3 regions of the Neorhizobium sp. T7_12 genome follow, and region 1 is predicted to be linked to each of the others. Evidence: riboswitches for the same ligand, from Rfam matches in the RefSeq annotation. Region 1 holds a riboswitch; each other region holds the start of a gene.
What was found. A riboswitch is a leader RNA that binds a small molecule or an ion and turns the genes downstream of it on or off. The one in region 1 is predicted to bind cobalamin.
Positions count from the first base shown of each region.

Region 2: another riboswitch for cobalamin. It lies ahead of C5J26_RS12400 (aromatic ring-hydroxylating dioxygenase subunit alpha); the one in region 1 lies ahead of C5J26_RS10750 ((2Fe-2S) ferredoxin domain-containing protein).
Region 3: another riboswitch for cobalamin. It lies ahead of C5J26_RS25840 (CbtB-domain containing protein); the one in region 1 lies ahead of C5J26_RS10750 ((2Fe-2S) ferredoxin domain-containing protein).

Region 1 covers NZ_PVBK01000003.1:369,406-373,573, reverse strand. Annotated here, with positions in the region: gene C5J26_RS10760 (substrate-binding domain-containing protein) at 1-223, opposite strand, end outside; gene aztD (zinc metallochaperone AztD) at 566-1,804, shown strand; cobalamin riboswitch at 1,898-2,092, shown strand; gene C5J26_RS10750 ((2Fe-2S) ferredoxin domain-containing protein) at 2,189-2,998, shown strand; gene C5J26_RS10745 (ABC transporter substrate-binding protein) at 2,995-4,168, shown strand, end outside.
Region 2 covers NZ_PVBK01000004.1:170,788-174,955, reverse strand. Annotated here, with positions in the region: gene C5J26_RS12410 (L-threonylcarbamoyladenylate synthase) at 1-681, opposite strand, end outside; gene C5J26_RS12405 (DUF6656 family protein) at 715-1,329, opposite strand; cobalamin riboswitch at 1,495-1,728, shown strand; gene C5J26_RS12400 (aromatic ring-hydroxylating dioxygenase subunit alpha) at 1,829-3,073, shown strand; gene C5J26_RS12395 (BA14K family protein) at 3,182-3,604, shown strand; gene C5J26_RS12390 (BA14K family protein) at 3,798-4,168, shown strand, end outside.
Region 3 covers NZ_PVBK01000017.1:34,899-39,066, forward strand. Annotated here, with positions in the region: gene cobO (cob(I)yrinic acid a,c-diamide adenosyltransferase) at 1-576, opposite strand, end outside; gene C5J26_RS25835 (CbtA family protein) at 573-1,334, opposite strand; gene C5J26_RS25840 (CbtB-domain containing protein) at 1,348-1,524, opposite strand; cobalamin riboswitch at 1,561-1,790, opposite strand; cobalamin riboswitch at 1,850-2,090, shown strand; gene C5J26_RS25845 (DUF1636 domain-containing protein) at 2,197-2,607, shown strand; gene cobW (cobalamin biosynthesis protein CobW) at 2,604-3,641, shown strand; gene cobN (cobaltochelatase subunit CobN) at 3,659-4,168, shown strand, end outside.

The DNA.
Region 1 (4,168 bases):
AGGCGAAAACGGGATTGGTGATGCTGGGGATCAGCACGCCGACGACCGGCCGTTGCCCGGGCCTGCCGGCCGTCGAATTGATCGGCCGATACCCGAGTTCTGCCGCCGCGCGACGGACCCTGCGGGCCATGCGGTCGCTGACATTGCCGTTGCGACTGAGCGCCCGGCTCGCCGTCGCCAGCGAACATCCGGCTCGTGTCGCCACCTGTTGCAATGTCGTCATCGGAGAAGGTCCTCTTCCGTTTGCCAAGTCCCACGGCCCGCCCGGCAGATTTCCTCCCGATATGTAAGAGTTTTATGTCAGCAACGACGGATTTTCCTCGAGCGGCAAGGCCGACTGCCGCCAGGCAATCTTTGAGGTCCATTTGTCCTGCCGCGTCAAACCCGCAGGCTGCATGCCCTACCAGCGTGAACCAGGCAAATGTCGCCCTCGCAGGGGTTGACAACGGCCGCCTATGTAATGTTATTACATCCTCGACGTTGAATGTAACGATATAACGTACATAGTCATATGCTGGATAGGCTCTCGGCGCGACAAAAGTTCAAACAATAAGGAAGAGACCTCATGAATTTGTCCCTCACTCCAAATCGTCTGCTAGCTGCTGTCGCATCAGGTCTTATCTTCGCGGCGTCCGGAGCGTCTGCCGATGAAGATCATGAGACGAAGGAGGCATGGCGCCTGTTTGTCGGCGATCACACGAACCCCGTCGTGCGTGCCATCAACTTCGAGGACGGCAAGGAACTCGGCCGCTATGACGTCAAGGGGCCTGCGGCCCTGACCGCCAGCGCGTCCGGCCAGACCGTATTCGTTACCCAGTCAGATCATGACATCGTGCACGTCATCAGGACTGGCATCGATTTCTCCGATCACGGGGAGCATCGGGATCTGGAGGTTTCCGAGGTCGGGTTGCTGCCCGTGACTTTCGAGGGCAAGCGTCCTTTCCACGTCGTTCCGCACGACGACCATGCGGTCCTCTTTTACGATCGAGGCGGCAAGGCGGATATCATCGACGAAACAGCTCTGCTCGAAGGCAGGGCTGACGTGAAGACAGTCGACACGACGAAGCCGCATCACGGCGTAGCGGTGACGATGGGTCGTTTCGTGCTTGTGTCGGTCCCAAACACTGAAATCGAAACCAAGCCCGACGAACTGCCGCCGAGGGTCGGTCTTCGCGTCGTCGATGAGGCGGGCAAGCAGTTCGGCGAGGTCGCGAAATGCACCGATCTTCACGGCGAGGCCACCTCGGCCCGGCTGGTTGCCTTCGGTTGCAAGCAAGGCGTTCTCGTTGCCCGGCCCGGCGGCATCGATGGCCCGAAGCTGGAAATGCTCGCTTACCCGGCGGACCTGCCAAAGGGCAGCACCGGAACCTTGCTTGGTGGCAAGGCGATGCAGTTCTTCCTCGGCAACTACGGCGAGGACAAAATCGTCCTGATCGATCCGGATGCCGAGAAGCACTTCCGGCTGATCGCCCTGCCCACCCGCCGCGTCGACTTCCTGCTGGACCCAGCAACGCCGCGCAGTGCCTACATCCTGACGGAGGACGGTGATCTTCATGTGCTGGACGTGATCAAGGGCGAGATCGTTCGCAAAGCCAAGGTCACCGAGCCCTACAGCAAGGACGGCCATTGGCGTGATCCGCGGCCGCGTCTTGCCGTTGCGGACGGCCATATCGTCATTACCGATCCGCGGCACTCGCTGGTTCGCGTTGTCGATGCGGAGAGCCTGAAGGAGGTCCGGACGATTCCCGTCGAAGGAAAACCCTTTACGATCGTTGCCGTCGGCGGCTCCGGAGCATCGCATTGATGCAATAACCTTGGTCCGGAATTGTTACGGCAGTTCCGGACCAGCCGCGTGATGCTGCATGAAGCGGCGCCGTTGACAGTCGGCAGCGGGAGTGTAGGTTGGCGGCGTCAAGGTTCTTCCATCCCGCGATGGAAGCTAAGAGGGAATCCGGTAAAAACCGGAGCTGTCCCGCAACTGTGAGCGGTGAGCCGTTCGTCCAACATGTCACTGGCAGTCAATGCCGGGAAGACGGACGATGAAGGCTTTGACCCGCGAGCCAGGAGACCTGCCTGACGATAGAAGTTCCGTGGTCGGGGTGTGCCACAGGAATGACGGTTCCGTCGGGCCATCGTGCCTGCCGCAACCTTCATTTTTGCTGCCGCCTCCTTGAGTGAGACGAAGGCAGTGAAAACACAGGGATTATCTTCCCAGAACGTATCCGGGCGCGCCGTCCTCCTGATCGCCAAATCCGCCTTTGCGGCATCGCCGCATCTGGAAATGCAGCGGCTCGCGAAACTTGCGGCCGGCATGACCGGGGCCGGAACGGTGCGGTTCGCCTTTACCGAACAGGGAACCCCCTCGCTGCGCGAAGCGCTGTCCAATCTGCTCGACGAGGATGTCGAAACCGTCGTCATCGTGCCGCTCGTCCTGCCCATGGAGCCGAGCTTCCATATCTGGCTAACGAAATCGCTGACGCGCTGGAAGGCCGCCGACAGCCGCCCCTGGCCGGCCTTGTCCGTCGCCAAGGATATCGCCTCCAGCACGCTGATGGCGCAGCTTCTCGGCGAACTGCTGGAGACGGCCGAGGAGCTGGATGTCCCGAAAACCGAAAACCCACCCGTCATCGAAGGTTCACTCGTGCCAGCCCAGAAACGCCGCGCACTCGTCTGCCAGGGCGGCCCCTGCAACGCGGCCGGAGCCGATGTGATCTGGGGACATCTGCGCAACCAACAGGAGCGGCAGAAATTGCGCGCTGCCGGCGACGGCACGATGACCGCAAAATCCACCTGTCTCGGTCCCTGCAGTCTGGCGCCCGTGCTGCAGGTGTTTCCGGAAGGCACCTATTACGGCGGCGTCACCGAAGATGCGATCGACCGGATCGTCGGCGAGCACCTGCTTGGCGGCCGGATCGTCGAGAACTTCGCCTATCACCCAACGGGCCGCAAGCAGCGGCTTCGCACCCCATCCGAACAGAACAACAGGAGAGAGAATTGACGTCACAGACGCTATCGCGCTTGGCCGCCGCCTGGTTCACCGCCGCCACCTTTGCCGCCGCAGGCACGGTGTTCGCAGGCGAGCCGCTTCGCGTCGGAGCCACCTACATCACCAGCGGCACGGACCCGGCCAAGGGGTCGAACGGCTGGGCGTTGGTCAGCCATGGCGTCGGCGAGAACCTCTTCACCGTTGATCGGGACGGCAAGCTCGTGCCGGAGCTGGCCGAGAAGGCGCAGCGCATCGCAGACCTGACCTGGACCGTGACCCTGAAACCCGGCCGCCTGTTCTCCGATGGCACGCCCGTCACCGCGAGGGCACTGGCAGCCGGTTTCGATACCACGTTCGCCAACAACAAGGCGGCGCTCGCGACCGGCGGCAAGCTGAGCTTCGAGGCGGTCGACGACCTGACGCTGAAGGTGACGACCGAAAAGCCGGTGCCGTTCATTCAGGCACTCTTCGCCGAATGGCCGCTGATTGCCTACAAACCCACCGAGGCCGGCAATGCCGTCTTCAGCGGTCCTTACCGGATCTCCGCCTTCAAGACGGATGCCTCGATCACGCTGGAGCCCAACGTGCATTTCGCTGGCGCCGACCAGCGTTCGCCGGTCAATTTCCGCAAGTTCGGTGATGCCCAGACCCTGACGCTGGCGCTGGAAGCCGGCGAACTCGACATGGCCTTCGGCTTGCCGTCGGAGGTCGTGAGCCGGCTCACGACCAATCCGGACCTGACGATCAAATCGTTCCCGGTCGGGTACCAGTATCTTGCTTTCTTCAATACCGCCCGGCCGCTGCTGGCTGACGTCAAGGTGCGCCGGGCGATCGATCTGGCCTTCGACCGCAAGGAGCTTGCAGCCGCCATCAACGGCGGCGAACCGGCCACCGGTGCCTACGCCGCCTATTTCCCCTTTGCCGGCCAGGAGGCACGCCCGACCGATCTAGCCAGGGCCGGCGCGCTGCTCGACGAAGCCGGCTGGGCCAGAGGCAGTGGCGGCATGCGCGAAAAGGGCGGCACGGCGCTGCGCCTGCTGGTCATCACCTATCCGCAGCGCCCGGATCTCGTCACCATGCTGCCGGTGGTCAAGGCGGAACTCGCCAAGATCGGCATCGCGGTCGATACGCAGGTGGTGGAGAACATCCAGCAGGTCGCTTCGGGCGGCGACTTCGACATCG
Region 2 (4,168 bases), on a different contig from region 1:
CATGCCGGGAGCCTCGATGATCGTCACCGGTCCCTCAGGCCGGATCACCGCAAGACCGGTTGCCTTCTCGATCTCTTCCGCGGCTACCCCGCCCGGTCTCAGCAGCCGGATCACGCCGTTCTCGACGCGAACGATGGTCGATTCGACACCGACCGGAGCCGCACCGCCGTCGATGATCAACGCCAGCTTCTCGCCCAGGTCGTCGGCCACGTGGCGCGCGCTGGTCGGGCTCACCTTGCCGGACGTATTGGCGCTGGGGGCCGCGAGTGGCTTTCCGAAGGCGCGGATGAGCTCGGAAGCAAAGCCCTTGGGAAGCCGGATGCCGACCATATCGAGCCCGGCCGTCGCCAGTGCATGGATGCCGCTTTCGGGCTTCAGGGGAAGGATCAGGGTAAGGGGCCCAGGCCAGAAGGCTTCGGCAAGCTTTCGCGAGATCGGATCGAAGTCGGCATAGCGCTCGGCCATGTCGAGATCCGACATGTGGCAGATCAGCGGGTTGAAGCGCGGCCGGCCCTTGGTCTCGTAGATGCGGGTGATGGCGGCGGGATTGGTGGCGTCGGCTGCAAGTCCGTAGACCGTCTCGGTCGGGATCGCCACGGGAAGGCCGTCCGCAAGGATGGTGCAGGCTTGGGCAAGTGCGCCGTCGTGATCCCGGGTGATGTCGATGATTTGAGCCGTCATATCCGCCCGTCAATAACGCGGACCCGGGCGTCTTCAAAGCTTTTTGATGATCTCGCGGAGCATTTCGTTGGAAGTGCCGAGCATCAGCACGTTCTTGATGGCTTCCATCGGATCGTTGGTCTGGAACAGAAGGCCGTTCTTGCGGATCGTGCGGTTGATCTGCAGCGGTTGACCCGCCTCGCGTTCGACCGCAACGGCAAAATACATGCGCGAATTGGCCGGGCTGATATGCTCGAAGAACGTTTCTTCCTCGCCGATCTTGGAGAAGAAGTTGGCGATATAGAACGACCAGCTCACCGGGCCGCCGCGTGGAAGAAACGTCCTTGCCGCCGTGACATGGCAATAGCCGAGATGCGGCCGTTCATCGAGCGTGTGGTGGAAGATGATCTTCGGAAAGTTGATCGAGCGATGGAAGGAGTTGATCCGGTTGTGGCTCGTTTCCCCAGCTGCCTCGAGCCTTTTGCCCGTGCGCTCGGCGACTTCGTTATGGGTGAGATAGCGGCGCTCTTCCGGCAGCCAGACCGGATTGTAGCGGGAGCTGCGCCCCGTCCGGAGGAATTCGGAATGGGAAGCAGTCTTCACTACCACCGGCGCCGGAGGCGGTGGTGGAGGGGCTTTGTAGTAACGGATCTTTCCCTTGGCCTGCACGGTGGCATCGCTCCCATTCACGCCGGGATTTTATGGCTTATCCCTTAATGACAGGTTTCGCTTTCGCGTGGCTGGAGTGTTGCATTTTGGGCCGTTTCGCCGCTGTCGCCAACGCGGTTGCCGATGTCGCAATGTCGCCTATGCGACACGCTCGCTCGATGATTATATCCGCCTCGATCTCGAGGTGCCGCCTGACTAGGGAAGGCGGAGAATTGGGAAGCCGGCAGGGTCTTTAGAAACCCTAATCTGGCGCTGCCCCCGCAACGGTGGTGGAGCAATAAGGCACGGCATGAGCCACTGGGAAAGAGCCGCAAGGGCCACCCGGGAAGGCGCCGAGCCGGTCCCCTGAACGGGACAAGCTCCTGAGCCCGGAAACCAGCCTCGGGATCAAAAATGACGACCGGACGCGGCGGGCGTTCGGGACAGGGTGTTGGGTGGGCCTTGAGGCCGGCCGGCATTTCCATGTCCTTCCGCTGTCCACATTGACGAGGAAGATAATATGGAAATTCGCAATCAAGCCCTGCGGCAGCTTAAGAACCGCCGTGAAGGCTTCAGCCTCGAACAGCCCTTCTATACCGATCCCGCCTATTTCAAGCTCGATCTGGAAATGATCTGGTATCGCGACTGGCTGTTCGTCGGGCATGATTGCGAGCTGCCCAAGGCCGGAGCCTATTTCACCCTGCAGATCGGCGATTATCCGGTCGTCGTCGTGCGCGGCCGCGACAACCAGATCCGGGCGCTGCACAATACCTGCCGCCATCGCGGCAGCCGCGTCTGCACCAAGGAGCATGGCTCGGCGGTCCGGCTCGTCTGTCCCTACCACCAATGGACCTACGAGCTGGACGGCTCGCTTCTGGTCGGCCGCCAGATGGGCCAGGACTTCGACAAGACCCAGTTCAGCATGAAGAAGGTCCATTGCGAAAGCGTGGCGGGCTTTATCTTCATCTGCCTTGCCAACGAGGCGCCGGATTTCGCGCCGGTTCGTGCGGCGATCGAGCCCTATATGGCCCCGCATCGCCTCTCGGAAGCCAAGGTCGCGCACCAGTCGACGATCATCGAGAAGGGCAATTGGAAGCTCGTCTGGGAAAACAACCGCGAGTGCTACCACTGCGCCGCCAACCATCCGGAGCTCTGCCGCACCTATCCGGAATCGCCCACCGCGACCGGCGTCCAGGGTGCCAAGGACGATCCGGTCATCGCCGCCCATTGGCAGCGTTGCGAGGAGGCTGGGTTGCCGAGCGAGTTCCGCATGGACGAAACCGGCCAGTTCCGCGTCGCGCGCATGCCGCTGATCGAGGATGCCGAGAGTTATACGATGAGCGGCCGCAACGCCGTGCAGCGCAAACTCTCCGAGGACGTGACGATCAACTCGATCGGCACCATGCTGCTCTTCCACTATCCGAGCAGCTGGAACCACATTCTCGGCGACCATGCGATTTCGTTCCGCGTCACCCCGCTGGGGCCGGAGGAAACGGCGGTCACCACAAAATGGCTGGTCCACAAGGATGCGGTCGAGGGCGTCGACTACAATCTCGAAGAACTGACCCATGTCTGGAACATGACCAACGACCAGGACCGCCAGATCGTCGAGGAAAACGCCTTCGGCATCCGCTCGCCCGCTTATGAGCCGGGTCCCTATTCGCCACTCCACGAAGGCGGCGTCATGCAGTTCGTCGAATGGTATTCGAACTTCATGGTCAACCGGCTGCAGGGCGACCAGGCGCAACTCTCGATCGTCGCCTGATCGCCAATTCGTGATCTGCGGTGATCGGTGCCGGGTACGTCTTCAGGAACCGAAACCTGCGTCTGGCGTTGTTTTCCGATTAAAAATCAGAATGAGGAAACACACCGCATGAACGCCTTTCGTCTACGTCTGACTGCGGCGGCGGTTGCCATCGCGACCACCTTTGCCGGGCTTGTGCCAGCGCAGGCCATTCAGATGCCGGCTCCCCCGTCAGGCATTTCGGCCGCCGGCGATGTCACCAATGTCCAGTACCGTCGCGACTTCCGGCGTGACCGCTATGGCTGGTATCGCGGCCACCGCGGTTATCGCGATCGCCGGCCCGGCTACCGTTACTACAACGGGTTCTGGTTCCCGCTCGCCGCCTTCGGCGCCGGTGCCATCATCGGTGGTGCCATACAGGCCGACCGGGGCGGCTATTCGAGCCGTCACGTCGCCTGGTGTGAAAGCCGTTATCGCAGCTATCGGGCCTGGGACGATACCTATGCGCCGCGCGCCGGCGTGCGGGCACGCTGCATCTCGCCTTACAGATAAGCAAGCGTTGGCCACCTCTACGCCAAGCCCGGTCGCGGCATATGTCAGCGGCCGGGCTTGCTTCGTCGCGGCGCACGTTAATTGCGCATTCAGGATGAACTTCCTAAGGTTGCGGCAAAATTGAAATTCACTGCATACTGAAATAATTGGCTGTCGAAAATTGAAACATAGACAAGGGATCTGGGGACCTAACATGACTCTTTTGAAGAAGATCGCGGTTGCGGGCATCTCCGCTGCCGTTCTCGCCGGCTCTCTGATGCCGGCTCAGGCGATGCCGCTGCCGTCCGCTCCGGCCGCCGGGATCGAAACCAGCGCCGACACCGACGTGACCCTCGTGCAGTACCGTCGCCATGGCGGCGGTTGGTATGGCGGGCATCGCGGTTATCGCGACTACCGTCCGGGTTATCGCCGCCATAACGGCTACTGGTTCCCGCTGGCGGCATTCGGTGCCGGCGCCCTGATCGGCGGCGCCATTGCCTCCCAGCCGCGTTACGCCGAGCCTGCTCCGGCCTATGGCGGTGGCGACGATATCAATCCGCGCCACTATGAATGGTGCACCGATCG
Region 3 (4,168 bases), on a different contig from region 1:
GAAGTGGTGTTTGACCAGCGACATCTCGGTCACCATGTCGGCGGCCTCGATCAGCGCCGGCTTGGCGTTGCGGCCGGTGACGACCACATGCAGATCCGGCCGCCGTGCCTGTAGCGCGGCGACGATCTTGTCGAGATCGAGATAGTCATAACGGAGCGCGATGTTGAGTTCGTCGAGGATGACGAGCCCGATCGTCTCGTCCGCCATCAGCTCGAGTGCCTTTTCCCAGGCCTTTTCCGCCGCGGCGACGTCGCGCTTCAGGTCCTGGGTCTCCCAGGTGAAACCCTCGCCCATCGTGTGCCAGACGACGCGGTCGCCGAAGACGGCAAGCGCGGGCTGCTCCCCGGTCGACCAGGCGCCCTTGATGAACTGTACGACGCCGACCCGGCGGTTGTTGCCGAGCATGCGCAGCGCCAGGCCGAAGGCGGCTGTGGATTTGCCCTTGCCGGGGCCGGTATGGACGATGAGAAGACCCTTTTCCTGGGTCTTCTCGGCCACTTCCGCATCCTGAACCGCCTTGCGGTTCGCCATCTTGGCGCGGTGACGCTCGACGGACGCCTCGTCGATCTCCTTCACCGGGAAACAAGCTTCGCCGGAGATCCGGCAGAAGCTCCCTCGCCAGCGCGGAACTTTTCGCGGACGACCCCGGCCAGCGCACCGAGCACCGCCCAGAACACCAGGTTGGTGGCGTAGACGGCGTTGACGAAGCGAGCATGGAGATCCATCGGGACCGCCGTTTCATGGCTTGGCGGCAGCGGCGCGCCGACCAGATGCGGGGCGATCAGCAGCACGATCGCAAGGGCTGCAAACACAGCCGAGCGGGTATAGGCGAGCAGGCCGAGACCCACTGCCGTGCAGACCGCCGTCGAGACCCACCAGATCTGGCGCGGGCCGAGTTCCGCAGCCGGCATGCCGGGCAGTTCCGGCGGCAGGCCGAGGCCGGGCGCGAGAATGACGGCGAGGAAGCCGGCAATGCCGAACATCAGGCCACCGCGCCAGCCCTTGAAGCCGCCGAACGCTTCCGAGGCGGCAACCAGGACAAGGGCAAAACCGATAGCCGACAGCATGTCGGCGGCAGCAGTATAGATGAAACGCTCGAAGCCATCGGCGGGAGCCCAGGCTTCCTCGCCGTGGTGATGCTCGGCGGCGGATGCCGTGGCGCCTGCGGCAGGTGCAGCATCATGGCTGTGGCCCGCCTCGGGCGCGGCATTTTCGAACACTTCCGCCTGCAGGATCAGCGGCACGGTGGAGAAGCTCTGCATCACGGTCAGCAGCAGTCCGGACAAAAGTCCGGCGATCACCGCCGTGAAGACGATGTTGCGAAACAACGACATTGGGGAGAACTCCTCAGTGGCAGGGGAAGGCGAGCGAGTGGCGCGTGTCATGCGCGGCGTTATGGACGACTTCCAGATGCGAGAAGCCGACAAAGCCGACGATGAACAGGCCGAGCAGGGCCGTCATGCTGAGGGGGATGATTTTCGAAGCGGAGAGGCTGACTGCAGCTGCAGCAGAATTCAGTACCATGATCTCGTCCTTTCGCCCTCCACCCGAGGGCCGTTCACGTTCTTTGCCGCCTCTGGCAGGTCTCCTGGCTCGCGGATCGGACGCCTTCTCCCGCCTTCCCAGGATACCGTTGACCGGATTTCCCAGTGGCTTGACGGCCGGACGGCCGTTTTGGTCGAAGACTTTCCGCTTACAGTTGCGGGGGCAGCCGCGGGTTGGACGGCAGAATTCCGTCGCACCGCATTCCCTCTAAAACCCTTTCGGGCACCATAGGCTCGGTCACTATAGACGAATTCGGCGTCACGGCAATCGCCTTTGCGACGCATTGACATGGGCCTGCGACCGGGCTTACTTGAAGAGAGATGGTCCCTTTCCGGCAACGGGGAGGGCTAAGAGAGAATGCGGTGCGATCCCTTTTTCAGGATCAATGCCGCGGCTGCCCCCGCAACTGTAGGCGGCGAGCCATTGCCTAAAACGGCCGTTCGGCCGTCAAGCCACTGGGAAATCCGGCCAACGGTATCCTGGGAAGGCAGGCAAATGGCGACGACCCGCGAGCCAGGAGACCTGCCGTCCGATTAATTTTGCTTCACCGGGCGGGGTGCTCCGGAGGAAGTTTCTCGATCACCGCAGAGGGATTTCGACCTTCTGCTCCGCGCCCCGATTTTTCGACCCCGGCGGGAACGCGGCTGACCGATGAGTGACCACCGACCAGATGATCCGGCAACCGCCGGCCCGGCAGATGTGACGATTTTCGTCTGCACCAATTGCCGTGACGCGTCCGACGGCGAAATCCGACCGGGCATCGCACTGATCGCGGCGCTGCGCGAGGCAGCAAGCGGCAAGCCGCTCGCGGTCAAGCCCGTCACCTGCCTTGCAAATTGCGAAAAAAGCCCGAGTGCCGCCTTCAACCACAAGAGCGGCTGGTCCTATGTCTTCGGCCACCTGTCGCTCGACAATGTCGAGGACATCGTCACCGGTGCGATGATGCTGGCCGAGGACGAGCGCGGCTTCCTTCCCCTTCGCGGTCGCCCGACCTGCCTGCGCGGCAAGGGCATGACGGCCCGTATTCCACCCTTTCATCACCACGAGGACATGCCATCATGAGCGTTTCGTTCGACCGCGTTCCCTGCACCGTCGTTACCGGGTTCTTAGGCGCCGGCAAGACCACGCTGATCCGCAACCTGATCGAAAACCTGAAGGGCAAGCGGCTGGCGATCATCGTCAACGAATTCGGCGATGTCGGCATCGACGGCGACGTGCTGAAGGGCTGCGGCATCGAAAGCTGCCCGGAAGACAACATCATCGAGCTTGCCAACGGCTGCATCTGCTGCACCGTGGCGGACGATTTCGTGCCGGCGATCGACCGGATCCTGGCCATCGAACCCCGCGTCGATCACATCCTCATCGAGACCTCCGGCCTCGCGTTGCCAAAACCCCTCGTCCAGGCCTTCCAGTGGCCTGACGTCAAGGCACGGGTGACTGTCGACGCGGTGATTGCCGTCGTCGACGGACTGGCGCTTGCCGAAGGTCGCGTAGCCGACGATCACGAGGCGCTGGAAGCGCAGCGCGACGCGGACGGCTCGATCGACCATGACGACCCGGTCGAGGAAGTGTTCGAGGACCAGGTGGCGTGCGCCGACATGATCGTGCTCACCAAGAGCGACCTCCTGGATGCCGCCGGCCTCGCGACCGCCAGGGATCGCGTGTCCGCCCATCTGCCACGTGCCGTAAAAATCGTCTCGGCCGCCAACGGCGCCATCGATCCGGCCGTGCTGATCGGCCTCGGCCTCGCCGTCGAGGACGATATCGAAAACCGCAAGACCCATCACGACGACGAACTCGACCACGATCACGACGATTTCGACAGCTTCGTCGTCGATCTGGCCGCAGTCACCGACGCCGAACAGCTCGCCGCACGCATTTCCGCGACGGCGGAGGCGGAAAACGTGCTGCGCATAAAAGGCTTCGTGGAAGTCGCGAACAAGCCGATGCGCCTGCAGGTTCAGGCGGTAGGATCGCGCGTGAACCATTATTTCGACCGCGCCTGGGCACCCGGCGAAGCGCGGACAAGCCGCCTCGTCGTGATCGGCGAAAAAGGCATCGACCGCGCCGCGATCGAAAGGATGCTGGCCGCATAAGAAGGCCCGAGGGAAGGATGCACATACTCGCCACCACATCGTCGTCGCTTGACGACCTCATCGAACCGGTCGACCTCAACCAGTCGCCGGCCGATGTGGTGGTGCTGTCCTTTTCCGGCAGCGACCTGAACGGCATCGCGGCCGTCTGGGGCTCAAACTTGCCGAGCCTGCGGCTGACCAGCCTTTCCGACCTGCGCCATCCGATGTCCGTCGATCTCTGGATCGAGAAGACGGCGGCCCATGCCAAGATCATCCTCGTGCGCATTCTCGGCGGTTACGATCGCTGGTCCTACGGTGTCGAGGAGCTTTCGCGGCTGGCGCGCCGCAGGAAGATCGCGCTGGCGCTGCTGCCCGGCGAATGCAGCATCCGCGACGAACGGCTGATCGCGGCCTCGACCGTTGCGGAAGACCGGATCGCCGGCATCCTGAGCTGTTTCCGCGAGGGCGGTCCGGCGAATATGCGGCTTCTGGCGACGCTGCTGACGACGCTGGCCGAGGGCAAAACGGAAACGCTGCCGCAGGCAGCC